3 regions of the Sporanaerobacter acetigenes DSM 13106 genome follow, and region 2 is predicted to be linked to each of the others. Evidence: a T-box and tRNA genes for the amino acid it is inferred to sense, from the RefSeq annotation. Region 2 holds a T-box; the other regions hold tRNA genes.
The links. A T-box is a leader RNA that pairs with one kind of tRNA and senses whether it is charged. The one in region 2 lies ahead of BUA21_RS11685 (proline--tRNA ligase), so its partner is inferred to be a tRNA-Pro.
Positions count from the first base shown of each region.

Region 1 (10,675 bases), on a different contig from region 2:
TCATATTCATATTATTATGAATACTCACCACTTTGTTATTTACTTTTACGGGTTGGGGTATATCTAACTCTTCTTCATCATAATCTTCATATTCCTCATACTCATCTTCTAAATCTTCCAATCCCATAAAATACTTAAACTTATTCATAAAATTTGACATAATATTCCCCCCTTAATATACTCTTTTACCAAATATTGCAGTACCAATTCTTACAATATTAGCTCCTTCCTCTATAGCCACTTTGTAATCATTAGTCATTCCCATAGAAAAGTATTTCATTTCTAAATTCTCATAATTTTTCTTTTCTATTTCATAACCCAAATTTCTTAAATCTCTAAAAACAAATCTTACTTCTTCTGGATTTTCTGAAAAAGGTGCTATTGTCATAAGTCCTTTAACTCTAATATTTTTAAAATCTAATATAGATTCAATAAATGGAATCACTTCTTCTTTTTTAAGACCAAATTTTGTCACTTCTTCTGCTATATTTACTTGAATAAGTACATCTTTTATAATACTTTCTGATTTAGCTCTCTTATTTATCTCTTTTGCTAATGACATTCTATCTAGCGAATGTATTAAATCAACCTTATCTATAATATATTTCACTTTATTAGTCTGAAGATGTCCTATCATATGCCAATTGACATTTTTATTTATTTTGTCATACTTATCCATTATCTCTTGTACTTTATTTTCACCTATATTCTCTATGCCATAACTTATAGCTTCATTTATGCTATCTGCATCAACAGTTTTAGTCACTCCAACTAAAGTAATGTCGTCTTTATTTCTTCCTGAAGCAATGAGTGCACTTTCAATATTTTCTTCTACTCTCAATAAATTATCTCTTATACTAATTTTAGACACCCCCTCGTTGTCAGTCTATAATCTGTCCTTCCTTTGCCTTTCCACCACTTAAAAGGATTTCATCAAATACTTTTATAGTTTTAATTCTTTTATCACTTCCTTCAATATCGATAAAATTACTATTATTTCCTTTTGAAACAATAGTATATTCTTCATTTTGCCCTAATATTTTAACTGGTCTAAATCTTATTATTCCACTAATATCTTTAATATAAACACCATTTAAACCATCTTTTTCACAAATAGCTTTTGTGGGAACCTTTAAACCTTCATTTTTAGATTTAATTATCTCGATATCTACATTTCTCTTTTCACAATAATCATGAAAATGAGTATCTAACTTAATTGCAACTATACCTTGTCCATTTTTAGACTTTATTTTTATTATCCTACCTCTCAATTCTTCATCACTGTCGTCTAAACAAATAGAAATCATATCTCTTTCTTTTAGCGACTTTATTTTTTTTATATCATCAACATCTACTAGCAAATACCAATCGTAATTATCCATTACTTTAAACATTGCATCCCCTGCATTTACATCTGATTTGTTTTTACTGACTTTAGATTCTGCTTCTTTATCTCTTATATCTTCCAATGTATAGTTTAGAATATTGTTCCCATTATATATTTCTTCAAAGCCATCAATCTTAAAACTAACAATTCCCGCCTCTTTGGAAAAATAATTTATAGTACTATTTAGTATTTCCTTAGTTAGCTCTTCTTTTTTGTTTTTTAAATTATCTAGACTCTGATTAGCCAGAGTATTTTCACCTGTAGCATTACTTTTCTTTCCTAACGAACAATATAGCTCTTCTTTCAATTGTGTAGTTTCATCATAATCCCCATTTATTATATTATCTTGAAGTTCCTCAATGACCATTTCAGTGTTTTTTTCAGATTTAGTTTCATCTTTCTTTGCCATTTCTTTTTGCTTATTTACCTTTTCTATGGATTCTATTTTTTTATTTACTTCTTTTAATTCACTTTCTAAAGAGGAATCCTCCTCTACAAGTGATAACTCAGCTATTTTGGCTCCTACTTTAACCCTTTCTCCCTCTTTTTTTAAAAAATTTATTTTCCCATCTCCATCGGCTCTATATACTCTTTCATTTCTGACTATAATTCCTGGAAAATTAACACTATCTTCTATAGTACCCTCTTCTACGAGGACAGTTTTCAAATTAGATGCATATAATGCCGGGACACTCCTAAATATCAAATAGATAAGAATAAAAGAAATAAACATAGCTCTAATCCATTTTTTCTTCTTTCGTCTTTTATCTCTTTTCTCTTTTGACATATTATACCATCCTTCATGAATAATTAACCTTACATAATTAGTTCTCCATTTCTTTTATTTTTCCTTCAAAACTTTAAATTTTTTTTTAGGTCTTAAGACCCATTTTAAAGTTTTAAAAAAACTTTCCATATTTGCTTACAATCTTAAATTTAATGATATTGTCAATATTCAACCTTCTTATCTCGTCATTATGTGTAACCATGAGTATAGCCCTTTCCTTTTTCTTCGCTCCAATTACTATGCCTTCTAATTTTTGTTTACCTTTAAGTACTACTTTTATTTCATCTCCTGACTTTACCCTGCAACCATCAAAAACAAATTCCTTCATATCCGCTTCATCAATATGTTCTTGAGTTATAGATTTTTTATTTATTAGAATAATATTATTTTTAAGATATAGTTTTTCTTTTAATACTGCAAATATATATCCAATGATGCTAACTACAAATAGCATAAGCAGAAAATACTTAATATATACTATCAATTCAATACCTCCATTTTATATTAGTATTTCTTATTATTAAGTATAACACATCTCTATACTTACTTAAACCTACTTTACAAACACTTTATCCTAATATATAATATTATATAATATAATTAATCATCGGGATGTAGCGCAGTATGGTAGCGCACAAGTCTGGGGGACTTGGGGTCGCTGGTTCAAATCCAGTCATCCCGACCATAAAGAAAGGGTAGAAAATTTTAATTTTCCACCCTTTCTTTATAACAAATAAAAAAGTTTTACTTCAATACTTCATCTTATCTATATTATAATACAGATAAGTCCTCCGCTCCCATCGTTTATTATTCTTTCTAGTGTTTTTCTAATCTTCTGTCTTGCATCATCTGGCATCATATCAAGTTTTCCTTGTAGTTGTTCGTTTACAAGATCATATAATGACTTTCCAAACAAGTTTGATTGCCATATTTTAGATGGATCTCCTTCAAACTCACTCAAAAAGTATTTAACCAACTCTTCACTTTGACTTTCTGTTCCTATGAGAGGAGAGACTTCTGTAGTAATGTCCGCTCTTATAAGATGAAGTGACGGTGCTTTAGCTTTTAATTTTACCCCAAATCTATTTCCTTGTCTATATATCTCAGGTTCATCTAATTCAAGTTCATCTAGACTTGGACTTACCAATCCATATCCAAACTCTTTTGCTTCCGTTAAGGCTTTTTCTATTTTATCATACTCATGCTTTGCTTGAGATAATTTAGAAATAAGGCCTATAAGCTGATAATCACCTTGTATACCATATCCTGTTATTTCTTTTAATACATTATAGAACATACTATCCTCTAAGACTATATCTATATTAGCTACTCCCTCTCCTAGATTTATTTCTTTAATTCTGGTTTCCTTAATTGTTTCAAGTTCGCCTAAAGTTTCCACAACAGAATTTATTTCACTTAATTTTTGAAGTGTTTCAATAGATTCTTTTAAGGATTCTAAAATGCTAGACTTTATCCAATGATTTCTATTTAATCCTTCCATCCACCCTGGTAAATTTATTTTAATTTCTTTGACTGGAAATTCATAAAGTATTTTTTCAAATATTTTTTCCAAATCATCTGTATCCATGTTTAAGCAATCTACTGCAATTACAGAAACATTGTATTTTTCTTCAAGACTTTCTCTTAAAGCAATAGTACTATCTAAATTAGGATGTTTAGAATTCAAAAGAATTATAAAGGGTTTTTCTAATTCTTTAAGTTCATTTATTACTCTTTCTTCGGCTTTTATGTAATTTGATCTGTCTATATCTGTAATAGAACCATCCGTAGTAACAACTATTCCAATAGTAGAATGATCAGTTATTACTTTTCTTGTTCCTATTTCTGCCGCTTCCTCGAAAGGTATTTCCTTTTCATACCACGGTGTAGTAACCATTCTAGGTATATTATCTTCTTCATGCCCAATAGCACCTTTAACTAAATAACCAACACAATCTACCATTCTTAACTTAAATCTAACATTATCCTTTAGAATGAGTTCTACTGCTTCATTGGGAACAAACTTCGGTTCCGTTGTCATAATAGTTTTTCCTGCTCCACTTAAAGGTAGTTCGTCTTTAGCTCTTTCTTTTTTATACTTGTTTTCTATATTGGGGATAACTAGTAATTCCATAAAACGTTTAATAAAAGTTGATTTACCCGTTCTTACAGGGCCTACTACTCCAACATAGATATCTCCATCTGTTCTTTCAGCAATGTCTTTATATATGTCAAATTTCTCCACCATTTTACCTCCTTTTAATTATATTCCAATTATATATTGGTTTCCTAACATTATATATATGTACTTACATTGAGAATATGACAGGCACCATAAAAATAAAAGACATACTACTCAGTATGTCTCTACCATTTACTATCTAAATTTTTAGCTATATCTTCCATCTCATGTTTTTTATCTCTAAGCATTAAATTTACAACAGAATTCTTCACATCTTTTCCTTCATAGAGAACTTCATATATTTCTTTAGTAATAGGCATCATCACATTGTATCTTAAAGAAAGTTCATAGGCAGATTTAGTAGTCTTTATACCCTCTACTACCATTCCTATGCTCTCAACAGCCTCTTCCAAATTTTTACCTTCTCCTATAAGTATACCCGCTCTCCTATTTCTACTATGCATACTTGTACAAGTAACTATTAAATCTCCAATACCAGCAAGACCTGCAAATGTTTCATAATTAGCACCCATTTTTTCTCCAATTCTAGCCATTTCAATTATTCCTCTTGTCATAAGAGCAGCCTTAGTATTGTCACCATACCCTAGTCCATCCGAAATTCCTGCTCCAAGAGCAATTACATTTTTTAAGGACCCACCTAATTCTACTCCGATGACATCAGGATTTGTATAAACTCTAAATTTAGGTGCCATAAATACATCTTGTATATAATGGGCAACATCTCTTTCTTTTGATGCTGCAACCACAGTAGTAGGCATATCTCTTGCAACTTCCTCAGCATGAGATGGTCCTGAAAGAATGGCATACTTATTTCGTGGAAGGATTTCATTAACAATTTCAGAAATCCTCATGAGACTATTGTTTTCTATCCCTTTTGCTACGTTTACAATTATTTGATTTGGTTCTATATACCTTTGACCATTTACCAATGTTTCTCTAACAGCATAAGAAGGAACAGACATTAACAAGATATCTTTACCATAAACAACCTTCTCGAAATCTGAGGTTAAATTTACATTGTTTGGAATAATAACTCCTGGCAAATATTTTAAATTTTCTCTAGATATCCTCATCTCTTCACATTGCTTGTCATTTCTTATCCATAAGCCTACCTCGCATCCTTTCTTGGAAAGAAGTATCGCCAGAGCAGTCCCCCAACTTCCTCCCCCTATAACTGCAATTTTTTCTACCATGTAAGTCAAGCCCCCTATGTTTATTCATTAGTTTAATTTACTTCCTGACCTAATTTTGACTCCTCTCCATTTTTAAGTCTCTTTATATTACTTCTATGCCTAAATATGGCCATTGACGCTAATATAATTGTACAAATGAAAAAATTCAAGTCAAAAGGTTTTTTTAAAACACTTCCCAAAATTGGTACTAAACAAGTTGCTACTATTGATCCCAAAGACACATATCTTGTTATGGCAATAATAGTAAATCCTATGGCTATACAAATAATAGCTGTAGGTAAATGTAGATATAACATAACACCAAGTGAGGTTGCAATGCCTTTGCCACCTTTAAATTTTAGGAATACTGGCCAATCATGACCTATAACTACAAATACTCCTGCAATTAATGCTCCATTGTAACCCATAAAATAATTTCCTATGTTTACAGCAATGATTCCTTTTAAAATATCTAAAATAAATGATATAAGGCCTATTTTGACCCCAAAAACCCTTAACGCATTTGTTGCACCAGCATTTCCACTTCCATACTTTCTTATATCTTTGCTCTTACATACTTTTCCCAAAATATATGCAGAGGAAAAGTTTCCGATCAAATAAGAAATAATAGCTATAAGTATAACTTTGTTCAAATTAATCCCCCTTTTCTTTAAATTCAAGCTGGATTGGAGTTCCTTCAAATCCAAAATTCTGACGGATTTGATTTTCTAAATATCTTTCATAAGAAAAATGTGAAAGTTCCCTATCATTAATAAATATGACAAACTTTGGTGGTTTAATACCTACTTGTGTTCCATAATATATTTTTAATCGTCTTCCTTTATCTGTTGGTGGCTGGTTTAAAATAACTGCCTCATTTAAAATATCATTGAATATACCCGTGCTAATCCTTTTAGTATAGCTACTGTATACTTCTTTTATCAGTGCAAAAACTTTATTTACCCTTTTGCCAGTTTTCGCAGATATTAAAACTATAGGTGCATAGGTAACAAAAGATAAAACGTTTCTGACTTCTTTTTCAAATTCTAAATATGTCTTATCTGATTTATCTATTAAATCCCATTTATTTATGGCAATTATAAGAGCCTTTCCTCTTTCATAAGCATGACCAGCAATTTTAGCATCTTGTTCTGTAACTCCTTGTGTTGCATCGATTATCAATATACATACATCTGATCTATCTATGGCGGTTAATGATCTTATGACACTATACTTTTCAATATTTTCATCAATATTTCTTTTTCTCCTAATTCCTGCTGTATCAATAAACACATATTTGTCATCTTGATACTCAAAATAAGTATCTATCGCATCTCTTGTTGTACCAGGTATATCACTTACAATAACCCTTTCTTCTCCCAATATACAATTTATAAGAGATGATTTTCCAGCATTTGGTTTCCCAATTACAGCAACTTTAATTACATCTTCATCATATTCAGTATCTTTGTCTTCGGGAAAATTTTCTACTACTTCATCTAATAAATCCCCTAATCCTAAACTTTGTCCTGCAGATACTACTATAGGATCTCCTAGACCCAATTCATAAAATTCATATATCTCATGGGGTGTTTTTGGTGTATCTATTTTATTACAAACTAATATAACTTTTTTCCCGGATTTTCTGAGCATATTTGCTATTTCTCTATCAGAAGCAGTTATACCGTCTAACCCATCTACAACAAAAAGTATCACATCTGCTGTACCTATAGCTACTTCTGCCTGTCTTCTAATTTGAGATAATATAGTATCATCACTATATGGTTCAATACCTCCTGTATCTATTAGAATAAAGTATTTATTCAACCATTCGGCCTCTGCATAAATTCTATCTCTAGTAACCCCAGGCTTATTTTCTGTAATTGCAATTCTTCTACCTACAATTCTATTAAAAAGAGTAGATTTTCCTACATTTGGTCTTCCAACTATACATACAATTGGTCTCATAATATCACCTCATATCCTTTGTAAATATATTTATAAAATCTTTACCTTTAACTTTCGATGGAATAACTTTAATATTTAACTCTTTTTCAATATCTTCAATTGTCAAATCATCTAAAAAAACTTTTTCTCCACTCCTAAGCATTGAATTAGGTATTATTAAAGCATCAAAATCTTTATATTCTTTTAATTGGTTAATCAAGTCTTGTCCTGTTATAAGGCCTGAAACAGTAATGGTTGTTCCAAAAAAATCATTTTTTATTGGAACAACTTTTATTTCTAATTCTCTTATATTATTCATGACTTTATCACAAATAGATTTGACAAACTCATAAGCTAATGTTCCTGTTGCAACAATATATTTCTTTTTTAAACTTATATCATCTTTTAATTTTTCTATTTCTCTATCTACTTCATATGAAAAAAGTGTCATAAGTCCTACGCCATTTTCCAATTGAAGAAACTTCTCATATTCCCCATAAGATGGAGGAGCAATATTGGTCATTGCATAAAATTCGTCAGACGGAAAAACAAATCTGGTACCTAGCTTTTTTAAATATTCTTCCTGCTTATTTCTTATATACTTTAAAAATTCAAGAGAAGACACTTCATTAAAAGGTTCAAGTTTAGGAAGGTCTTCCCTGTATTTCGTAATACCTACTGGTACCACCGCCACACTATTCACACTTGGATAAAGTTTAGATAAATCTCCTAGCGTTCTATCAAGCTCTGCTCCATCATTTACTCCTGGAACTAGAACTATTTGGCAGTGAACCTCAATTTTAGCTTGGCTAAATTTTTTTAAAATATTATATATTTTCCCAGCATTTTTATTATTAAGCATTTTTATTCTCAATTCAGGATTAGTGGTATGAACAGAAACATTTATTGGACTCAATCTATAATCTATAATTCTTTGTATTTCATCATCCCTTAAATTAGTTAAAGTAATAAAATTTCCTTGAAGAAATGAAAGTCTTGAATCATCATCTTTAAAATATAATGTTTCTCTCATTCCTTTAGGTAATTGATCAATAAAACAAAACATGCACTTATTTCTACAGCTTTTAGCCTTATCAATAAGCGGATTTGTAAAATATATTCCTAAATCTTCATCATAGTCTTTTTCTATTTCAAAATCCCATACCTCATTATTCTTTTTTTGAATAGTAACAACTACATAATTATCAGATATTAAATATTTATAATCAATAATATCCAAAACCTTATTATCATTAATTGAAACGAGAATATCTCCAGGTTCAATTCCAAGTTCTTCGGCAATACTGCCTTTTTCTACTTTTTCAATAATATTTATATCATTATCTAGTGATTTTAGTTCCATAATATATTCCTTTCATTCTTTTTTACTTATGTATATTCTATTATAGTAATAGCTTTATGTAAATAGATACTGTACTTAAATAATATTTCCTTATTTAAATTTGAATATGCTAAAATTTAAAATACCTACAGCTTTCGCTGTAGGTATTTTAAATTATCTATTCATACAATGGATATTTGTCACATAAAATTTTAACTTTATTCCTTATATCATCTCTGTTATTTTCTTCATCTAATGCAAGACTTATTATTTCCGCTATTTCTTTCATGTCTTCTTCTTTCATTCCTCTAGTTGTAACTGCTGGAGTACCTATTCTCAATCCACTTGTAACAAAAGGACTTTCTGGATCAAATGGAATAGTATTTTTATTAGTTGTAACTCCAATTTCATCTAGCAATGCTTCGGCTTTTTTACCTGTTAAACCTTTGTTTCTAACATCTAAAAGTATTAGATGATTATCAGTACCTCCAGAAACCAATCTAAAATCTTTTTCTAGCAATGCTTCTGACAATGCTTTTGAGTTCTTTAAAATTTGTTTTTGATATTCTTTAAATTCATCAGTCAAAGCTTCTCCAAAACTAACGGCTTTAGCAGCGATAACATGCATAAGTGGTCCCCCTTGAATTCCAGGGAATATTGCCTTGTCTATTTTCTTTGCATATTCTTCTTTACAAAGTATAGCTCCACCTCTAGGTCCTCTTAAAGTCTTGTGAGTTGTAGTTGTCACAAAATCTGCATAAGGAACTGGACTTGGATGAAGTCCTGCTGCAACTAGTCCTGCTATATGAGCCATATCAACCATAAGATATGCCCCTACTTCATCAGCAATTTCTCTGAATTTTGCAAAGTCAATAATTCTTGGATAAGCACTTGCTCCTGCTACAATCAATTTAGGTTTTTCTCTTTTTGCTATTTCCATTACTTCATCATAATCTATCGTTTCAGTTTCTTTATCTACTCCATATGCAACAAAGTTAAAATAAGTACCAGAAATATTCACAGGACTACCATGAGTTAAATGTCCACCTTGTGAAAGATTCATTCCAAGAACTTTATCTCCTGGTTCAAGAACTGCAAAGTAAACTCCTAAGTTAGCATTGGAACCAGAATGAGGTTGAACGTTTGCATGATCTGCTCCAAACAATTTTTTTAATCTTTCTCTAGCTAAATCTTCTACCATATCTACATATTCACAACCACCATAATATCTTTTAGCTGGATAACCTTCAGCATATTTGTTTGTAAGTTGACTACCCATAGCCTCCATTACTTGAGGAGAAACAAAATTTTCTGAAGCAATAAGCTCAATTTTATTTCTTTGCCTATTTGTTTCTAATTCAACAATTTTCATAACCTCTGGATCATATTTTCTTAAATTTGTAAAATCCATATTTTATCTCCCTTCTTATTGTATTTATTTCTTATGTATTTCTTTTACTGCCATTTAATAATATAATAGACTTAGATTTAAATATTATTTGTTTTCCTATTATATTATATAAATTTCATAATATTTTTACAAGTTAAATTGTTTTAATAATAGGGGTGAAAAAATGGTATATAGTTTAGAAAACGAAAAAAAAGAAACAAAAGAACTTTTAGCTCTTGCAATCTTAGCAGGCAGTATCATGTTAAAAAACGGAGCAGAAACTTATAGAGTTGAAGACACCGTAAATAGAATATGTAAATCTAGGGAAAAGACAAAATATGTAGAATCTTTTGTAACTCCAACAGGTATTTTTGTATCTCTAGAATATGGAAATGAAATTATGACATGTGTTCAGAGAATAAAAGCTATTAAAATTGACTTAAACAA
Region 1 covers NZ_FQXR01000008.1:32,929-43,603, reverse strand. Annotated here, with positions in the region: gene BUA21_RS09085 (cell division protein SepF) at 1-160, opposite strand, end outside; gene BUA21_RS09080 (YggS family pyridoxal phosphate-dependent enzyme) at 173-862, opposite strand; gene BUA21_RS09075 (HlyD family efflux transporter periplasmic adaptor subunit) at 882-2,174, opposite strand; gene BUA21_RS09070 (hypothetical protein) at 2,287-2,658, opposite strand; tRNA gene BUA21_RS09065 (tRNA-Pro) at 2,783-2,859, shown strand; gene spoIVA (stage IV sporulation protein A) at 2,941-4,422, opposite strand; gene BUA21_RS09055 (NAD(P)H-dependent glycerol-3-phosphate dehydrogenase) at 4,542-5,570, opposite strand; gene plsY (glycerol-3-phosphate 1-O-acyltransferase PlsY) at 5,603-6,202, opposite strand; gene der (ribosome biogenesis GTPase Der) at 6,204-7,520, opposite strand; gene BUA21_RS09040 (DUF512 domain-containing protein) at 7,522-8,859, opposite strand; gene BUA21_RS09035 (serine hydroxymethyltransferase) at 9,017-10,249, opposite strand; gene BUA21_RS09030 (threonine/serine exporter family protein) at 10,413-10,675, shown strand, end outside.
Region 1: it has a tRNA-Pro gene. The T-box ahead of BUA21_RS11685 (proline--tRNA ligase) is inferred to sense a tRNA for this amino acid. The anticodon was not compared.

Region 2 (10,675 bases):
GAAGTGGGTCTTACAGGGGAAGTGAGAAGAATAAGTTTTATAGATAAGAGAATTTATGAAGCTTCGAAGCTTGGTTTCAATAGAGCTATAATACCTAATATAAATACCAAGGATTTAAATAAGATAGAAGGCATAGATGTAATTGGTGTTGATAGTGTGGAAGAAGCAATGGAAATTGTTTTAGGAGGATAGATATGAAAGATTCCAAAAAAGATATGTATAGATCTATGAGTATAATAGCACCAGGAACCCTTTTAAGAGAAGGACTTGAAAGCATAGTGAGAGCTAAAACAGGTGCTTTAATAGTAGTAGGAGATAATGAAGAAGTCTTAAAAATTGTTGATGGAGGTTTCAACATAAATAGTGATTTTACAGCTGCTTATCTTTATGAATTGGCAAAGATGGACGGAGCCATAATACTTAGCAGTGACTGTAAAAAAATACTTTATGCCAATGCTCAACTCATTCCAGATCAGTCTATTTTATCAAGAGAAACGGGTATACGTCATAGAACAGCGGAAAGAGTAGCAAAACAAACGGATACATTGGTTATAGCCATTTCTCAAAGGAGAAATATCATTACTTTATATAAGGGAAACAACAAATATGTATTAAGAGAATCTAGCGAAATACTTGATAAAGCAAATCAAGCTATACAGACATTGGAAAAATACAAAAATGTGTTAAATCAAGATATGGGAAATTTGACTGCATTAGAGTTTGAAGATTTAGTTACGGTTTATGATATAGTCAAAGTTATTCAGAGATTGGAAATGGTCATGAGAATATCAGATGAAATAGAAAGATATATTTTGGAGTTGGGAAATGAAGGAAGACTTATAAGTATGCAATTAGATGAACTTATGAGTGGAGTAGTGGAAGACGGAATAAATATTATAAAGGATTATTCAAATTGGCCTGATAAATCTCATGAAGAAATAAAAAAATCCATAAGGGAACTTTCTTCAGAGGAACTTTTGGATTTTTATACTATAGCTAGGACAATGGGATATGATGGTGGAATTTCAGCATTGGATACAAGTGTTTATCCTAAAGGCTATAGAATACTTGGCAAAATACCAAGACTTCCAGCAGGCGTATTGGAAAATTTGGTGAAGATGTTTGGCAGTTTTCAAAAAATATTGAAAGCTTCCACAAAAGAATTAGATTTAGTTGAGGGCATAGGGGAAGTAAGAGCTAGGACTATTAAGGAAGCTCTAAGAAGATTTCAAGAACAAATATTTTTAGACAGGCACATAATATGAGAGCTAAACTGGAAGATTCCAATTTAGCTCTTAATTTTATTTAAGATTATATATTCCTAGAGTTTTGAGATTATCATATTCATTATTTAATATATCAGATAAATTTATTTCTAATGTGTCACAAAGAGCTGCTAAATAGAATAGGTAAGAGCCTATTTCTTCTTCTATTTTTTCACTACAAACTTCACATAGTTCTCCTTCTAGATGACTTTTTAGTGATTTTTTAAGTTCTTCTAAAGATTCGCTATTGTATTCTTGTTTTTTTGCATCTATTGAAATGCATCCACAAGAAGTGACGGATTTAATCACAGCTCTATTAATTCTAGCATTATATTCATCTAGTTTAGTGATTATATCTAAAATGCTCTTGTGTCTTATGAGTACATTAGATGTCATTTCTTGAAAATCGCTGCAGTTTATATTTGTATTTATGTTTTCAATGTTTTTGTCCATTTCTCCCACCCCAGTCAAATTATTTGATTTATATTTTCATTATACTTATGTGGACAAGTCATTGTCAAATAATTCTTATATTTTATTAAATGGTTTCAAAAGAAAATTATTGAAATAACTTTGAGTTGACAAGATATCATGCTATGTGGTAAAATAATAAATTTGACATTCATTCCCTATTATTGTATACTGTTATAGTAGTGAGAATTATATTGGGAGGTTTTCGTTATGTTTAATATAGGAGACAAAATTGTTTATCCTATGCATGGTGCAGGTGTAATTGTGGCTATTGAAGAAAAGGAAATATTGGGAAGAAGGAGAAAATATTATATAATGAAAATGCCTATTGGGGATATGAAAGTAATGGTACCTGTAGATAATGTAAAAGAGATAGGCATAAGAGAAGTAATAGATGATGAAGAAATAGAACAAGTATTTGAAGTGCTAAAAGGAAGCAAGACTAAAATGCCTCAAAATTGGAACAGACGCTATAGACTAAATATGGATAAAATAAAAAGTGGAAATATTTATGAAATAGCATCAGTAGTTAGAAATCTCATGATAAGAGATGCTGAAAAAGGTTTGTCAACTGGCGAGAGAAAAATGTTAAATAGTGCTAAACAAATGCTTGTGAGCGAATTAGTATTGGCAAAGGGAATAGATAGAGACCAAACAGAAATGCTAATAGATGAGGCCATAAATTGTCCTTCGATCTAAAAAAGGTATATATTTATAGTTTTTTGTTATATAATTTATTATTATGGAAATATATAATATAAAGGAGGAGGTGAATTTATGGTTGATAAAATTGCTAAATTTGTAATATCTTTAGTAGGGGTTCTGATTGGATATGGAATTACAGCTGGATTAAAAAATATTGAAGCTTTGAGATTGGCAGATGGTGGACTTTTTGCATTTTTTATTTTCATCATTGTAATGGTTGCATCTGGAATTATTTTCTTCTTTTTATCACCACATTTTATAAAAGGAATCCGAAAGTTTATTCATTTCTTAGAAGTGGAAATTCAAAACAGACCTGCGTCTGATATTATTCTGGGTTCTGTTGGATTAATAGTTGGTTTAATTATAGCATATCTCTTGAGCCAACCATTTTACAATATAAAGGTTCCGTATTTAGGAGTGATTGTTTCTATTGTATTGTATCTAATATTTGGATATTTAGGAATTAAGATTCCAACTAGAAATAGAGATGATTTTACAAATTCATTGAATGTTTTCAAGAAAAATACTGGAAAAGAAAAAGTAAAAACCAGTAGCAAAGCATCTCCTAAAATATTAGATACTAGTGTCATAATAGATGGAAGAATAGCCGATATATGTAAAACTGGTTTTATAGAAGGACCCCTTATAATACCTGAATTTGTACTTGAAGAACTTCAACGTATAGCAGATTCATCGGATTCGCTAAAGAGAAACAGAGGAAGAAGAGGGCTTGATATTTTAAATAAAATTCAAAAAGAATTAGATATAGAAGTTGTCATTTGCGATAAAAAGATTGAAGAAGTACAAGAAGTGGATTCAAAACTTTTAAAACTTGCTCAACAGATGAAGGGAAAAGTTATTACAAATGATTACAATTTAAATAAAGTAGCAGAAGTGCAAGGAATAGAAGTTTTAAATATCAATGAACTTGCAAATGCTATTAAACCTGTAGTTTTGCCAGGAGAAGAAATGGTAGTGCAAGTAATACGAGATGGAAAAGAAATAGGTCAAGGTCTTGCATACCTTGATGATGGAACTATGATAGTTGTAGAAGGTGGGAAAAAGCATATTGGAGAAACTATTGGTGTTTTAGTGACTAGTGTTTTGCAAACTTCTGCAGGAAGAATGATATTTGCTAAGCCAAAGTCAGCAGTAGATAGAGCAGTTTAGGGTCTAGTTTTAGACCCTAATATTTTTTTGCTTTTAGGAGAACATATTTTTATAAATATATTTCTGAATATTTTTCAATATGCTATAATGACTAAGAGGTGAAAAATATGTATGAAAACAATTTTGTTTCAGTTATAGTAGCTGCTGCAGGTATGAGCAACAGGATGAGGAGCAGAATAAATAAACAATTTATTTTTATTGACAATAAACCAGTGCTAGCTCATACATTGGAAAAATTTGAAATGTGTAAATATGTAGATGAGATAATAGTAGTAGCTAAAGAGGACGAGATTGATTATTGCAAAAAAGAGATTGTTAAAAAATATGATTTCAAAAAGGTTAGTAAGGTTGTCAAGGGCGGAAAAGAAAGACAAGATTCTGTATATAATGGATTGTTGGCTTTAGATGAAAAATGTAAAATAGTTTTGATTCACGATGGAGCAAGACCTTTTGTAAAAGTTAAGAATATTGAAGATGGTATTTCTGGAGTAACTAAATATGGAGCTTGTGTTGTAGGAGCACCTGTGAAAGATACTATAAAAGTAGTAGATGACAACAATGACATAAAGAATACTCCCCATAGAAGCCAAATATGGGCAGCTCAAACGCCTCAATGTTTTTGGAGACACATCATTATGCAAGCGTATAAAGCTGCCTTAGATGATAATTTTACTGGAACTGATGATAGTATGCTCGTGGAAAGGCTAGGAGTTCCTGTAAAGATGATCATGGGTTCTTATGAGAATATAAAGATTACTACTCCAGATGATTTAATAGTTGCAGAATCTATGTTAAAAGATAAGGAAATTATTTTTAAGAAAAGAAATTTTGTATTTCAAGGTAGATAGGGTGGTTTGAATGAGAATAGGTATGGGGTATGATGTCCATAAGCTAGTAGAAGGAAGAAAACTAATTGTAGGAGGAGTAGAAATTCCTCATGAAAGGGGACTATTAGGTCATTCAGATGCAGATGTTTTGATTCATGCTATTATGGATAGTATTTTAGGAGCAATGGCTTTAGAAGATATTGGGAAACATTTTCCAGATACGGATAATGCATATAAAAATATATCTAGTATGGTTCTTCTTGAGAAAGTTTATGATATAATGGTGAATAATGGGTATGAAATTGGAAATATAGATTGTGTAGTAGTGGCTCAAAGGCCTAAATTTGCTCCATATATACATATTATGAGAGAAAACATAGGAAGAACTTTAAATACATCTATAGATAATATAAGTATAAAAGCTACTACTACAGAATGGCTTGGATTCGAGGGAAGAGAAGAAGGAATGTCTGCTTATTGTGTATGTATTTTGAATAAAAATTAAATTTTTATTTGACACAATAATCTTTTTTTAGTATTATATTGATAATTACATCAATTTAATATATTGCATTGAAGGGAAATAGTAAATATGAATGGTCAAAAGAGAGGAAATCATAAGGTGAGAGATTTCTGGCCCTCTTTACATTGAACCCGTCCCTGAGTTTTTAGATTGAAAAGAAGTAGGTCTAAACGGTAGTTCCGTTATAACTTTCGAGTGGATTTATTATTTTAAATCTATTAGAGTGGTACCGCGAAGAATACCTTCGTCTCTATTTTGAGATGAAGGTTTTTTTATTCCCAAAAAAGTTAAGGAGGAATTAGAGATGAGGATGTCAAAATTGTATTTACCAACTTTAAGAGAAGTGCCATCTGAGGCTGAAATACCTAGTCACCAACTGCTTTTAAGGGCAGGGATGATGAGAAAATTAGTTTCTGGGGTTTATTCATATTTACCTCTTGGGTATAGAGTCATAAGAAAAATAGAACAAATAGTTAGAGAGGAAATGGATGCTGCAGGTTCTCAAGAATTGTTGATGTCTGCTATACAGCCTAAGGAATTGTGGGAAGCTAGTGGCAGATGGGATAATTTTGGACCTGAAATGTTTAAATTGAAGGATAGAAACGAAAGAGAATTTTGCTTAGGGCCAACTCATGAAGAATATTTTACAAATCTTATAAAGGACGAAGTAAAGTCTTATAAGCAGCTTCCTTTAAATTTGTATCAAATTCAAACTAAATATAGAGATGAAAAGAGGCCAAGATTTGGTCTTATAAGAAGTAGAGAATTTATCATGAAAGATGCTTACAGCTATGACAAGGATTTAGAGGGGCTAGAAGAGTCCTACAAAATCATGTGGGAAGCTTATGAAAAAGTTTTCAATAGATTAAAAATATATTACAAAGTTGTCCAAGGAGATACAGGAGCTATGGGAGGAAAGGTGTCCCACGAATTCATGGCTATGTCAGAAGTTGGAGAAGGTTTAGTTGCGTATTGTGACAGTTGTGACTATGCTGCTACAGATGAAAAAGCTGCTGTAGTTTATAATATTGATGGACAGGATATAGAAGAATTAGACTGTGAAAAAGTTTATACGCCAAATGCAAGGACTATAGAAGATATAGCTGCTTTTTTCAATAGAGGAGAAGAGGGATTTGCTAAAACATTAATATATAATGCTAAAGATGAAATTGCTGTAGTAGTTTTGCCAGGGAATAGAGAACTAAATGAAGTAAAATTGTGCAATTATTTAGGTATAGCAGAACATGAATTGGAGTTGGCAGATGAAGAAACTGTCAAAAAGGTTACAGGAGCAGAAGTTGGATTTGCTGGACCTATAGGACTAAAAGAAGAAGTAAAACTCTTAGTAGATGAAAGGATAACTAAGATGAAAAACTTTATAGTAGGAGCTAATGAAACGGATTATCATATAAAGAATGTAAACTATGGAAGGGATTTCAAAGGTGAAGTGGTAGAGGATTTGTTGCTTATTGAAAAAGGCGATATTTGTCCAAGATGTGGAGAGAAACTTAAGATGGATAGAGGAATAGAGGTGGGGAATATATTCCAATTAGGTACAAAATATAGTGAGAGTTTAGATGCTACTTATTTAGATGAAAATGGGAAGGAAAAACCATTTGTCATGGGTTCCTATGGAATAGGGGTTTCTAGAAGTATGTCAGCTATAGTAGAACAATATCATGATGACAATGGAATTATATGGCCACTGGTTGTAGCACCATATCATGTGATTGTCACTGTAGTGAATATAAAGAATGAAGATCAAATGAATTTAGGAGAAAAGATATACTCCTATTTAGAAGATAGAGGGTTGGAAGCATTGATTGATGATAGGAATGAGAGGGCTGGAGTGAAATTTAAAGATAGAGATTTAATAGGAATTCCTATTAGAATAACTGTAGGGAAAAGGGCTGGTGAGAATATTGTAGAATATTCTTTAAGAAGTAGTGATGACAAAATTGAAATAGATGTAGATGAAATAATGGACAGAATTGAAGAAGAATTTGAAAAAGAAGGGTTAAAAATAAATTAGGGCGCTAAAAGTGCCCTAATTTATTTTTGACTGGATAGTTAGACACAGAAAAAGGACAGTTAGGTTTAAAAAAAGGACAGTTAGGATTTATTGAAGGAATTTAGAGAAAAATGAAGAAATTCAATATACATATAAAATTATGTTGAAATGTACATAATCGTTTGATTATGTCTATAAAAAAAGGCGAATGTTGACGAAAATAGTTGGATAATAAATATACATAATATGGAGGATATTTATCTACAATGTAGAATATAGGTATTGAACTAAATATTAATTGTGGGTGAAGTGTCTATGTTGTATTCAATACCTTGGTATGTTGTACTATTTGAGTCTATTCCAGAAATATTTTTTACTTTGATACTTGGATTTAAATTATTTAATTTAGATATAGAGTTTAAAAAGATTTTCTTGATATCATGTATAGTTTCTATAATAGGATATTTTGCGAGAAAAAATATAACAGTTTATGGGGTTCATACAATAGTATTCATAATATCTTCTCTAATTGCAATAAAAATAATTTTGAGAATAAATTTTATATGTTCTTTTATTTGTATTTCAACTAGTTCTTTAATAAATGGATTATTGCAAAGTTTATTTACTCCAATTTTATTTGGAATATTTCAAAAAGGCACAGAAGATTTGATAGAATTTCCATGGATCAATGTTCTGAATTTTATTCCTTGTGGGCTATTAATGGTTGGGTTTTTCAAATATATAGATAAAAGGAAAATCTATATATTTGATTTAAAAATGTATGAAAATGATGAAAAAAGTTTAATTAAGGACAAGTCAATATTGGTTTTGTTCACAATATTGACACAGGGAATATTTATTATAGTTATGAATCAGAATTTTTATTTATTTTATGAATTCTATGGGACTGGAACACAATATGTTGTAGTAAATTACGTTATTAGTATACAGACTATTTTAGTTTTGATATCTATAAGAGGTCTTGGAAGTGATATAGAGAATAAAGTTGAAATGAATTTTTTAAAGACCCATCTTAAACAAATGGAAGGTTTATACAATGTGTTGAGAACTCAAAATCATGAACATAAGAGACATATTCAAACCATCCAATCTATGATTTATTTAGATGAAATACAATCTGCAAAAGAATATATTGATGGACTAAGTGAAAACTACAGTCAAACAGATGATGTAATATATGTGGGAAATATGGCCTTGACAGCTCTCATAAATGATAAGCGAAAAGTAGCTGAAATGAACAATGTAAATTTCGATTTTTCTATAAATTGTATTTTAAGTAAACTAAAAATAAATTCTTGGGATTTATGTAGTATATTGGGGAATCTCTTAGACAATGCCTTTGAAATTGTCATAAAGAAAAGAGACAATAGACAGGTAAAGCTAGAAATCAATTATATAGATGACAAATATGTTGTTGAAGTGTCTAACAATGGAGAAAAGATATCTGAAATAGAGATAGATAAAATATTTGAGCCAGGATATACCACCAAAGGTTCGGTAGGAAGAGGATATGGATTGTTTTTAACTAAAAGTCTTATAGAAAAGTATGGTGGTACTATAGAAGTTTATTGTCAAGAAGATACTGTTTTTCAAATAGTGTTTCCATACAAGGAAGGTGGATTAAGTGAATAGAGATTTAGCTTTAAAAATTTCAGCTAAATTAGCTGAAAAATTAGATGGAAGTAAGCAAGACGTTGAAATTTGGGCTTATGGTTTGGAAATAATATTGAACTCCGTTATCAAATTTTTAATTATAGCTGTATTGTCTGTTTTTTTAGGAATCTTTCAATATACTATGTTTTGTATTATAGCTTTTGCCTTTTTTCGTCATTTTGGTGGAGGGGTACATTTTAGCACATATTTGCGATGTTTAAGTTTTGGAGTGATGACTTTTTTGATTTCAGGGAAAATAGCATCTTTAGATAAATTGTCGATTATTCAGGAGATGTTTTTTTATATGACACTAGTCTTAGGAGTGTTGACTATTGTGAAATGGGTTCCTGCAGATACAAAGAAAAAGCCCATAAAAGAAAAAGAAAAAATAAAAGAGCAAAAAATGAAAACTACTGTAGTGCTGGTTTTTTGGTTAATACTCACAATATTTTTGGACAAGCAAGGAAAAAACACCTATATTCCAGCTATTGTCTTGGGTGCTTTTGAAAGTCTTTTGTTTATGACTCCTTTTGGATACTGGATGATAAATGGAATAGACAATTTTTTAAATAAAATATTTATAAAAACTGAGGAGGTGAAATAAATGATTAAAGGTATTCTTGCTATTTTCGCATCGATATTAGGCACAGTTGCATCAACAGGAGCTAATGCTGCTAGTATGTTTATTTATTATGAGCCAGATGTACCTGATTGTTTAAAGAAGTAGGGGTTGATGTTGTTTAATGAAATTTCTTGTTTTAGAAGACGAGGTTTATACTCGAAAATTCATAAAAAAAATCATATCAGAAAATGCTCCTACATCAGAAGTATTTGATACATCAAATAGCAGAGATGCTATAAACTTAGCTATAGATCATCACCCCCCAATAGCTATGCTAGATATGGAACTTGAGGGTGACGATTTAAATGGTTTGGAAGTAGGTAGAATGATTCAAAAAATTAATCCTGAGACTAAAATAGTCTTTATTACTGGTCATTCTAAGTATGCAGTATCTGCTTTTGATGTACATCCTTATGACTATATTTTGAAACCTATAAATGTCAAGAGACTTATAGAAACTATAGTGACTTTAACCAATAGTATAGAAAAAAATTCTGTAAATGAGAAAAAGGGTATAGAAAAAATTGTAGTAAAAAATGGGAATGAGATGCTTTTTATATCCGTAGAGAATATATTATATGTAGAAAAGGCAGATAGAAATACTATTATACACGATGAAAATAATGCTTATTGTGTTCAAGATACCTTGCAGGAATTGGAGATGAAATTAGGAAATAATTTTTTACGGGTTCATAAGTCTTATATCGTAAATAAAGACAAAATAGACAAAATAAAAGAGGTTGGGGAAAGAACTTATGAAATAAAGTTTTTAAATAGTCATAAGGTAGCAGCTATGAGCAGAACAGGATATGGAAAATTCAAAGAAGAGTTAAAGAACAGAATATTGTAAACAATAACAAAAATGGTACGTCAATATTGGCGGACCATTTTTGTGTTCAATTGTGGCTGAAATGTGGCTAGTTGGACATGAAAATAGGGCAGTTGTGAAAAAATAAAGGACTTTTTACATAGTTATAGAAAATATAATAGGTTAAAGTTAAAATTTTGAAGGGGTGTGTTTATGAGTCTTATAAAAGATGATTTAAAGGATCTTTGTATTATGGTCATGTTCATGTTGGATTCCTTGAAAAGGGAAGGTCTCATAAGCGAAGAGGAATATAAAAAGAATATTAAAGTGAAAGAAGAATTTTTAAAAAACATTTCTGAAGAAATAGATGTAGGAATAAAAAAGTCGAAAACGGTTTAAGTGATTTGAAATAATTTATCCTTGTAAAACTTGTAATAATAAGTTATTCTATGATATAAGGTATTGTATAAAATTAATTTGAGGTGATATTCATGTTTAAAAGAATGACTTCTATTACGCTGATATTTATTTTATTGTTTTCTAGTTTTGCAATTGCAGATGAAGTGGCTACTGTAGACAAAGTTGTAAGTTTGGGTAAA
Region 2 covers NZ_FQXR01000014.1:46,937-57,611, forward strand. Annotated here, with positions in the region: gene radA (DNA repair protein RadA) at 1-192, shown strand, start outside; gene disA (DNA integrity scanning diadenylate cyclase DisA) at 195-1,265, shown strand; gene BUA21_RS11660 (nucleoside triphosphate pyrophosphohydrolase family protein) at 1,302-1,718, opposite strand; gene BUA21_RS11665 (CarD family transcriptional regulator) at 1,947-2,435, shown strand; gene BUA21_RS11670 (PIN/TRAM domain-containing protein) at 2,514-3,611, shown strand; gene ispD (2-C-methyl-D-erythritol 4-phosphate cytidylyltransferase) at 3,719-4,459, shown strand; gene ispF (2-C-methyl-D-erythritol 2,4-cyclodiphosphate synthase) at 4,470-4,943, shown strand; T-box leader at 5,003-5,216, shown strand; gene BUA21_RS11685 (proline--tRNA ligase) at 5,266-6,993, shown strand; gene BUA21_RS11690 (sensor histidine kinase) at 7,288-8,625, shown strand; gene BUA21_RS11695 (accessory gene regulator ArgB-like protein) at 8,618-9,250, shown strand; gene BUA21_RS11700 (cyclic lactone autoinducer peptide) at 9,251-9,373, shown strand; gene BUA21_RS11705 (LytR/AlgR family response regulator transcription factor) at 9,390-10,118, shown strand; gene BUA21_RS11710 (hypothetical protein) at 10,290-10,475, shown strand; gene BUA21_RS11715 (DUF1002 domain-containing protein) at 10,568-10,675, shown strand, end outside.

Region 3 (10,675 bases), on a different contig from region 2:
TTTGGCTTTTCTTCCTTCTATTCCAATGATATCTACCAAATCTCTGTAAAAATCATCAAAAGTCGTATTTTCTAATTCCTTAAAACCTTTTTCCCTAAGCTGAAGTATATCCTTTATGATTTCTCCGTCTCCTTTGGCACCACTTTTTGATACAGCTATTTTGTTGAAGTTCGAAAGATCTGGATTCACCTTTATATTTCCTGCAGTTATTTCTCCATCAGTAGGTACAAAAAATTTAGTCCCAGTATTTTCCTCTAGGTCTTTCCCACTTTCATGTATCGTATTTATTTCACTAGCTATGGTGCTTACAAGAGCATTTAGTTTTACTCTATATTCCACATCTATACTGTCACGAACAGCTATATATCCACCAAGTTCTCCTTTTTCGCCCAGTTCTATTTTGTCTCCTGTATCTTTCCAGTGAATATAGCCATATCCTCTATTGTCTGTCTTTATATCAATAGGATTTATATAGTCTCCATTGACTAAATCTCTTCCTTGAAGAGTCACTGCAATTTCTCCTGTGTTTTTTTCATAATAGGTAATAGGAATGAGTTTTGAAAGCTTATCTAATTTTTCATTTCTCATATCCTTAAAATCATTGGCCTTTATATTTGGGCCTCCACCTTCTGCCATTTTTATCTTTCCATTTAAATCTGATATATCTTTTAATAGACCATTTACTTCTTCTACTTTGTTCAATATTTCCTTGTTTAAATTTCTCTGTAAATTGTCAAGCTGCATATCTATATGGTTTACAGTTTGAGTAAAGGCTACTGCTGACTCATGAACTAGCCCCCTCAAAGTCAAGCTATCTGGCTCCTTGTATAGTTCTGACCATGAGCTCCAGAAATTGTTCATGACATTTTGAAGTCCGCTATCACTCAAATCGTTGAATATCATTTCAACTTCATTTAATATATCAGCCTTTGCATAGTGATATCCATAAATGCCCAATTCTCTTCTAAATCTCACATCTATAAATTCATCTCTTATCTGCCTTATCTCTTCTACATGAACTCCTGTGCCCATTTCATGCCCACCAACTTGAGTAGTAACATATCCATTAGTTGCATGAATAGCACTTTGCCTTACATAACTTGGATTGTTGACATTTGCAATATTGTGAGACACTGTATCTAATGCTCTTTTATTTGCATTTATGCCAGATATGGAAATATATAATCCTCCAAAAGCCATAATTACACCTTCCTATCAAAAATACTTTTACTTTGATTTAAATCACTTTTATCTTTCCCATAAGTTGTTGGAACTTGAGTGCTTGTCAAAAGATTTAAATTGAAATCTATCCATTCCAAATTGTCTCTAATGAGAGTATTGTTTAATTGATTTTTTTCATCTATATCGGATAAAATATGAAACAAATCTTCTCCTATACTTTCTAAAGACTCTCTTTCGCCTTCAGGCATTTTAGATATTAAAACAGAAAGGGGAAGCAATCTATCCATCCCCCAGTTGTCAAGAAGTTCTTCTCTTTTTAGTTCCAATAGAGCTATATTATTTATATATTCTTCTTCTTCCTTAGTAGTATTCTGAAGCTTATCCAAATCCTCATCAATTATAATTTGAGTTTTTTCTTGTGTAATGATTTGAAGTTCTTTTAAAACTTTCAATTCTTCTTTTAGAATTTCCTCCAACTCTTCCTTAAAAGTCACTTTATCACCACCATCATGCTCTTTTATCAAAATTTATATTTTCCATCATCTTTTCTACAATCTTTTTCCCATCTACTTCATAAGTTCCAGCTTTGATTTCTTCTTTTATTTTTTCCACAAGCTCTGTTCTAGTATCTGGAACGTTTTTAAGACTATTCACTGCGAATTGATACTCCAAGGCCTTTCCCGACAATTTCAATTCATCTTTCTTTGAATTCACTTTACTATTATCTATTTTCTTTATTCCTTGAGTATTATAAACTTGAATTATTTTATCTATTCTATTTATATTCATAAAAAACACCCCATTTTTCCTTTCTTGTATATATTATCGGAAAAAATGAGGTGTTACTTTAGACCTTTATTTTTTTTCGTCATCTCTATATCTTTCGGTAACTCTTATTTTTTGTCTTACTCTGGTGCTTTGCAATGTATCCTTTTGTTTACCGCTTATGGCCTGTTTGAATTCTCTTTGCATCTCCAAAGTGCATTTATCACAAAATCTCCCAGTTTTTATAGGCTTTCCGCATTTCTCACAGCTTAAAAGCAAATTGTTTTCATCTCTTACTTCTAGTCTTCCTTCTTTTAAAAATTCTATGATCTTTTTTGAATCTACTTCTGTTTCATCTGAAATTTCCTTTATGTTGGCACTTGGATTCTCTTCAATATATTCCTTGACCTTTTGAAAATCCATTTCATCATCTCTTCTACATTTAGGACAGATATTAAATCCATCATAAGAATAGACTCTCCCACAACGCCTACAATTTCTTATATCCATATTTTTCACCCCTCATATTTTAAGTCCAGAAGTTATAGTTAATGCATGGATTTTACCTGCTTTGACTTTTTTTAATGTCCTACCACATTCATTTAAAGTTCCTCCTGTAGTAATAATATCGTCAATCAAAAGAATTTCTTTGTCTTTAAATTCTAATGGTTCTTTGACTTCAAAAGCTCCCTCTAAACTTTTCATTCTCTGATACTTGTCCATTTTGTTTTGAATTCTTGTCCATTTAGTTCTTATGAGATTTCCTGTTGAAAAGGGGATATTTAGAGTTTCCCCTATATATTTTGCCAAGAGCTCTGATTGATCATATCCTCTTTGAGCTTTTTTTCTCCTATGAATAGGTACATAAGTTATGATATCTATATTTTCTAGAGGAATTGTAGCATTTATAGTGTTTATGAGTATTTCTCCAAGAGGCTTATAATAATACCCCTTTCCATTGTATTTATATTGATAGATTTTTTGTCGTATAAATTCATTGTAAAATAGAGAAAATATAGCTTCTTCAATATAAGGAGAATTTATATTTAGCCTTCTATTCATATATTCTAATTTAAATTTGCACTCAGGACATAGAAAACTTTTCTCTTCTACTTTTATACCACAAAAATAACATATATCATCATCCTGAAATAAAATATCATTAAATCCCTCAATTAATCTCATGATATCACCTAAAATACAGAAAATATTTGTCTTATCTTTACATCAAGACCTGAATACCTCTTTGTAATTCTATTGTTTTTAATCATCATATAAAGATATTTTTCATCTCCTACCAAAACCACCAGCTCTCTTGCTCTAGTAATAGCTGTATATAATAAATTCCTAGTCATTAGCATTGGAGGTCCCCAGTATATGGGCATGATGACTACTGGGAACTCACTTCCCTGACTTTTATGAACTGTAGTGGCATAGGCAAGTTTCAACTCATCTAATTGACTATAATCATATTCTACTTCTTTTTCATCGTCAAACAATACTTTAAGTATTCTATCTTCTTCATCTACACTAGTTATAAAGCCAAAGTCTCCATTGTATACGCCTTCTCCTTCTTCTTTAACTCTGCCATCCTCAATTATTTTCCATTCAGCGGTATAATTGTTTTTTATCTGCATGACTTTGTCCCCTACTCGAAATATTTCATTTCCTACCTTTTTTTCCGTCTTTCCATGTCCCTTTGGATTCAATATTTCCTGAAGAAATTTATTCAATGAATTGATTCCCACATCTCCCTTTTTCATAGGAGTAAGAACCTGTATATCTTTTAAGGGATCGTATCCATTGAAATTTGGTAGTCTCCTATTGCATAAACTAATTACAGTTTCTACAATTTCATTTGGATTGTATTTAGGTAAAAAATAAAAGTCTTTATCCTTTACATTTAAATATGGAGCTTCTCCTTTATTTATTCTATGGGCATTGACAATGATCATGCTTTCTTCTGCTTGTCTAAATATTTGGTCTAATTTTACAACTTTCACTACTCCACTTTCTATAATATCCCTCAATACATTTCCTGCACCTACTGATGGAAGCTGATCTATATCTCCTACAAATATAATTCTAGTCCCTGGCAATATAGCCTTTAGGAGATTGTTCATAAGAAGTATATCAACCATAGAAGTTTCATCTATAATGACTACATCTGCTTCCAATGGACTTTCTTCGTTTTTACCAAAAGCCAGATCCCCTTCTAAAAAAGAATATTCAAGAAGTCTATGTATAGTCTTTGCCTCTCTATTTGTAGCTTGACTCATTCTCTTTGCTGCTCTTCCTGTAGGAGCTCCCAAGACTATTTCTAGTTGTTCTCTTTCAAATACTTGAATAATGGCATTTATGGTGGTAGTCTTTCCTGTTCCAGGCCCTCCTGTAATGACAAGCATCCCATTTTCTACAGATTCTTTTATAGCTTCTATTTGTTTTTGTGCAAATAATATACCTTCTTCCTCTTCTATAGCCTTTATTTCCTTTTCTACTTCCATATTAAGAGAGTCTAGTTCTACTCTTGAAAGCTCTACTATTTTTCTACTCACATTGGATTCTGCTTTGTAATAGGGCATGTAATATACTACTACTTCATCATTTATATTTTCAATTTGTATATCTCCTCTAATGGCTAAATCCCTAAGGCTATCTTCTAAAAGTTCCAAATCCAATTGTAATATCTTGGAAATTTCCACGAGCAATTCATCTTTAGGAACAAAGCTATGACCACTTCCTGCATACTCTATGAGCTTAAATTTTATCCCTGCTTCTATCCTATATGGTGAATTTAAATCTATTCCCATATTTTGAGCTATTTTGTCTGCAGTTTTAAATCCAATTCCAAATACTTCTTCTGAAAGCCTATAGGGGTTTTCTTGTATTATCCTTATAGTATCCTTGCCATATTTCTTATATATCCTCACTCCATAAGAAGGACTTATATCATATTGGCCCAAAAAAACCATGATATCCTTAAGTTCTCTCTGTTCTTCAAAAGCTTCCATTATTTTTTCAATTTTCTTGTCTCCTATACCCTCTATTTCTTTTAATCTTTCTGGATTGTACTGTATAATATCTAGAGAATCCACTCCAAATCTTTCTACTATTTTTTCAGCTGTTTTTGGTCCTATGTAAGGAATGAGACCTGAAGAAAGATATTTTACTATTCCATTTAAAGTAGCTGGAACTACTGTAGATACATTGGCTATCTTGAGTTGTTCTCCATAGTTGGGATGGTTCGTCCATTCTCCTTCTACTTTCAAGGTCTCCCCTATATTTAGAAAGGGAACATATCCCACTATAGTTATGACATCATCACTTGTTTCCAATATGGCAACAGTATAACCATTGGATTCATTTGTATATATTATTTCCTCTAATGTTCCCTCTACCGTTATCAAAGCTTATTCCTCCAATTTGTTACTTTGCTTTAGAATATTATATCACAAAGTTTAGTGTAGAGTCTCTCTTATACTAAGTATTTCTTGTCTTAAGAGAGCTATATCTCCTTTAGTGGCTGGTTTGTCAGATTGAGAATAAAAATCATCTGTTTCATATGTTGTCCCATGTTTTTCTTCATAAAATTTTTCTACTATATATCCCTGTTTTATATGCTTTTCAATTGTCTTCATAGTATTTAAACTTTTTATCTTTATATTGAACTTTAAATATACGATTCCTTGACCATCTTCTTCTCCTACTTTTTCTATATATTTTATATTTACATATCCTAATGAACCATCATTTTTAGATATAGGTTTCCTCACCTTTATAGGAATAAAAATATTGTCCTTGTTGAAAGGAATCGGTACTCCATTGTTGCTTCCCAATAGTTCTCCATAATATTTATTTGATCCTTTTAAATCCAATAAAAAATATTTCCCTAGTCTATTTAAAAAAGTTCTAGTAGATTTATATACTTCTATTTCTCCACTACTAGATGTATATAAAATAGTGGAATTTCCCCTCATGTCCAGATAAACTGGAACAAAAGCCATTAATCCTTCACCTATATATTTCTCCATCTCCATAAAAATCCCTCCCTGACTTATTATACTAGAACGTATGTTCTAAGTCAAGAAGGGATTTTTTTTATTCCATATTTCCAATTGCCCTGGATAGTTCATTTATGCTTTTAGTCAATTCATCTAATTTACCTTCTATCCTGACTAGAAGATATATGGATATGACTATGGGAAAACCTAAATTGGCTATCTGGGAAAATACCTCATCCATATTTTCACCTCTTTTCTTTTTTAGATGACAGTAGGGGAGAAACCATTCTCCCCTACTGTAATATCTAGAATACAATATCTTCTACACTAGTTGTCACTATTCTTGCTCCTAGAGCTTCTACTATATCTCCGCCATTTGAATAGAATATATTTTTTGCAACTATTGTATCCATGACCTGTTTTATTTCTTCTTTTGTCGCATCTTCTCTGGGATTGTCTACAGCTATATTGACTTTTTTCTCGGATGCGTTTTTGAAATTCAACTCAAGTTTAGTTTTATCCATATTATCACCTCCTCATTTTTTCTATAAATATTTGACATTATTCTAATATTAGCTCTACTTCTTCTAGTTTCTTTACTTTGAGTAAATTCATAGTTTGAAGTCCTGCCAAAGCAGTTCCTACTCCATAGACATCTTCATTTGTTGCATTTACTTTTACATTTGAATAGGTCTTTGATTTTACTATTTGCTTATCTCCGTCCATTCCTCCATCTAGTTCAAGTTTAAGTCTAGAAGCTTCTTTTACTTCTTTCATTGCCATATTATCACCTCCTCTTATTTCTTTTGAAAACTACTTTCAAGTACCGCCGGTAAGTATATATTAATACAAGAGGAGAAAATAAAAAAAAGCAGAGTGACGTATTGTACTCACTCTGCTTTTCATGAACTTTCATTATTCTACTTATTTTTCCCGGGAAATAATCTATTTCTACATATTTTTGCATGAGAAATTGACTTTCTCCTTACTTTCCAAGTCCTTCATTTTTAAGAATTTCTGCCTTATCTGTCTTTTCCCAAGGAAGATCTAAATCTATTCTTCCAAAATGACCATAGCTAGCAGTTTGTTTGTATATTGGTCTTCTCAAATCTAGCTTGTCTATAATAGCTGCTGGTCTTAAATCAAAATGTTTTCTAACTAATTCTTCTATTTTTTCATCTTCAACTTTGCCAGTTCCAAAAGTATCTACATATATAGACAATGGTCTAGCTACACCTATAGCATAAGCAAGGCCAACTTCACATTTGTCTGCAAGTCCTGCTGCTACAATGTTCTTTGCCACATATCTTGCAGCATAAGCAGCTGAACGGTCTACTTTTGTTGGATCTTTTCCTGAAAATGCTCCACCACCATGACGTCCATATCCACCATAAGTATCAACTATTATTTTTCTTCCTGTAAGTCCCGCATCTCCCATAGGTCCACCAACTACAAATCTTCCTGTTGGGTTTACATAGTATTTAGTATTTTCATCTATCATATTTTCTGGAACTATTTTCTTTATTACATGTTCTATAATATCCTTTTTTATAGTTTCCAGTTCTACATCTGGAGAATGTTGAGTTGAAACTACTATGTTTTCAATTCTAACAGGTGTATTGTCATGATATTCAATAGTCACTTGAGTCTTTCCATCTGGTCTTAAGTAGGAAAGAGTGCCATCTTTTCTCACTTCTGTCAATCTTCTAGCTAATTTGTGAGCTAATGATATTGGCATAGGCATTAGCTCTTCTGTTTCATTGCAAGCATATCCAAACATCATACCTTGGTCTCCAGCACCAATTTTGTCATATTTGTCTTCTCCATTTCCTCTGCTTTCAAGAGCCTCATTGACTCCCATAGCTATATCTGGAGATTGTTCATTGATTGATGTCAGAACTGCACAAGTCTCTGCATCAAAGCCATATTTTGCTCTGGTATATCCTATTTCTTCTACTGTTTGTCTTACTACATGAGGTATATCTACATAACAATCTGTAGTTATTTCTCCTGCTACCAATACCATTCCTGTAGTCACAGAAGTTTCGCAAGCAACTCTTGCATAAGGGTCTTTTTCTAGTATGGCATCTAGTATGGCATCTGATATTTGATCACATACCTTGTCTGGATGTCCTTCAGTCACTGATTCTGACGTAAACAACCACTTTTTCATTAAACTGCCTCCTTGTTTATTTAAAATTTTTATAGTTTATTCTGAAAAACAAAATAGCCTCTTCCAAAAGGAAAAGGCAAGAAAAGTTGACCTCATCTTTCAGAATACTATTCTGTGGGATTTAGCACCTCACAGTCAAAGACCATAGGTTGCCGGGTTTCACAGGGCCCATTCCCTCCACCACTCTTGATAAGGCATCAAGATTTTTATTCATTTAGGCATATTTTAACACAATAAAAATATTGTGTCAACAAAGTGAAAAAATTGACATGGATTATGAAAACAACATAGCTTATATGTTTACTTTGAATATTGATGTAGTATAATATAAATATTTAAGTTATAATTTTGGCAAGGTGAATTGAATTCACCTTGCCACTGTTTTTCAAAGAACTGACACTATATTATAAGTCAAAGTAAATACTATGATACCAGCTGTTATAATACCAGATATAATTGCAGTTAGTGCTTTTTTGAAATTCAATTTAAGTAATGTTGCTGCTATGCATCCTGTCCAAGCTCCAGTAGTTGGTAAAGGTATTGCCACCAATATAAACAGACCCAATACACTATATTTTTTTATCTTATCTCTACTTCTCTTTAGAGTTCTATTTTTCACCCATATTACAGCTTTAGAAAATAATTTTGTATTTTCAAGAAAATTCATAACAGGCTCCAACAATTTCAATAAAAAAGGAACTATGATACTATTTCCCAATATACTTATGATTGTGCTTTCAATAGGGCTTAGTCCCAGAGATACTCCAAGTGGTATGGCGCCTCTTAGTTCAGAAAGTGGCATAGCAGCTAATATAAATACTTTTAATTCCTCACTCATCTCGATCCTCCTATAGCATATTAGTTTATTATATTCTATACACTAGAGAAAAACCCTTTAAACTTTTAAAACTATTTTAAAATAGTAAGAAATAGCGAGAATAGTGTAGATTTAAAGCGATAGTTTGTTATAATTTTATATATTCACTGTTTTTCATATGTGCATTGAAAGTGAAAATCCACTATACTATAAGAGTCGGCGGTCGACGGGGTGTAGCGCAGTTTGGTAGCGCACGTGGTTTGGGACCATGGGGCCGGGGGTTCGAATCCCTCCACCCCGACCACCAAAAGAAGGATTGAATATTCAATCCTTCTTTTTTTATGCCTTACCAACTTAAGGTCACCTTGGCTAATTTTACATTGTCAAGGTATTGTAATGTATTTGTAACCTATTTGATATATTATAATTATATAATTATCTTCAAAGGTACCCTTTAGAAAGGTTGATGTGATGAAAAAAATATTAGGAGCAATGAGAAGAGCTATTGAGGATTTTGATTTAATCCACGATGGCGACAAAATTGGAGTAGGACTTTCTGGCGGAAAAGACAGTATGGTCCTTTTATATGCACTAAAATTATATCAGGGATTTAGTCCGGAAAACTTTGAATTGGAAGCTTTTACAGTGAATCTTGGATATGAAGATTTTGACACAGAAACTATAAGAAAATACTGTGAAAATATTCACGTACCTTTCAATCTCAAAAAGACCAATATAAAAGATATAGTATTTGATGTAAGAAAAGAAAAAAATCCCTGTGCTCTATGTGCCAACATGCGTAGAGGTGCTATTCACAATTCCCTTAAGGAAAAAGATTTCAACAAACTTGCCTTAGCTCATCATGGAGATGATGCATTAGATACTCTTTTTTTGAGTATGCTCTATGAAGGAAGGATAAATACCCTTCAACCTTTAACCTATCTAGATAGAAAAAAGATATATGTCATTCGTCCCTTTTTATATCTATCAGAATACGACATAAAAGGAGCCCTAAACAAATATGAAATCCCAGTAGTTAAAAACCCTTGTCCTGTAGACAAAAAAACCAAGAGAGAATATATCCATAAGCTTTTAAAAGATATATACAAAGAAGTCCCTGGGTCCAGAGATAGACTTCTTAGAGCAATACAAAATGGCGAGGAACTAAATCTTTGGTTTTAATGAAAAGTGAGGTGGAGAAATGAACAATAATTTTAAAAAGTTTTTAGTAAGTTTAATTGCAATATCGTTAATTCTTAGTGGTAATATTCTTTCAATGGCTGAGGCAAAAAAAGCACCAGCTCAAACTTATACAATATATGAGACAACAAATACAGAAGATCTTTCTAGCGGGGTAATTCATGAAAATGTACTTAGGTTTACCAACAAGGGTTGGTGGAATATAAATGTGTTAAGAGTTGATTTGGAAGATGAGTACACAGAAATAAAGGGGTTATTTAGCAACAAGGGAATTTCAAACAGAGAAAAGGTAAGCACTATGGTGAAAGAATCCAATGCCATAGCTGGAGTCAATGGGGATTTCTTTGAATACAAACCATTTCCAAGCCCAATAGGTACCTTGATAAATAATGGGGAAATCATATCATCTCCAATGGCGAAAGAATATGCAAAACCTGCTTTTGTACTTGCAGATAGCAAAAATGCTTCAATTACTTATTTTGACAAAAGACTTGCAGCTGTATCTTCTGCAACAGGAACTGAAGTCATTCTTTCAGC
Region 3 covers NZ_FQXR01000002.1:300,188-310,862, forward strand. Annotated here, with positions in the region: gene flgK (flagellar hook-associated protein FlgK) at 1-1,200, opposite strand, end outside; gene BUA21_RS01375 (flagellar protein FlgN) at 1,203-1,676, opposite strand; gene flgM (flagellar biosynthesis anti-sigma factor FlgM) at 1,690-1,971, opposite strand; gene BUA21_RS01385 (TIGR03826 family flagellar region protein) at 2,038-2,457, opposite strand; gene BUA21_RS01390 (ComF family protein) at 2,470-3,132, opposite strand; gene recD2 (SF1B family DNA helicase RecD2) at 3,141-5,354, opposite strand; gene BUA21_RS01400 (hypothetical protein) at 5,406-5,984, opposite strand; gene BUA21_RS01405 (YvrJ family protein) at 6,046-6,189, opposite strand; gene BUA21_RS01410 (DUF2922 domain-containing protein) at 6,254-6,472, opposite strand; gene BUA21_RS01415 (DUF1659 domain-containing protein) at 6,510-6,731, opposite strand; gene metK (methionine adenosyltransferase) at 6,934-8,121, opposite strand; SAM riboswitch class I at 8,211-8,317, opposite strand; gene BUA21_RS01425 (COG2426 family protein) at 8,507-8,959, opposite strand; tRNA gene BUA21_RS01430 (tRNA-Pro) at 9,166-9,242, shown strand; gene BUA21_RS01435 (tRNA lysidine(34) synthetase) at 9,410-10,120, shown strand; gene BUA21_RS01440 (phosphodiester glycosidase family protein) at 10,140-10,675, shown strand, end outside.
Region 3: it has a tRNA-Pro gene. The T-box ahead of BUA21_RS11685 (proline--tRNA ligase) is inferred to sense a tRNA for this amino acid. The anticodon was not compared.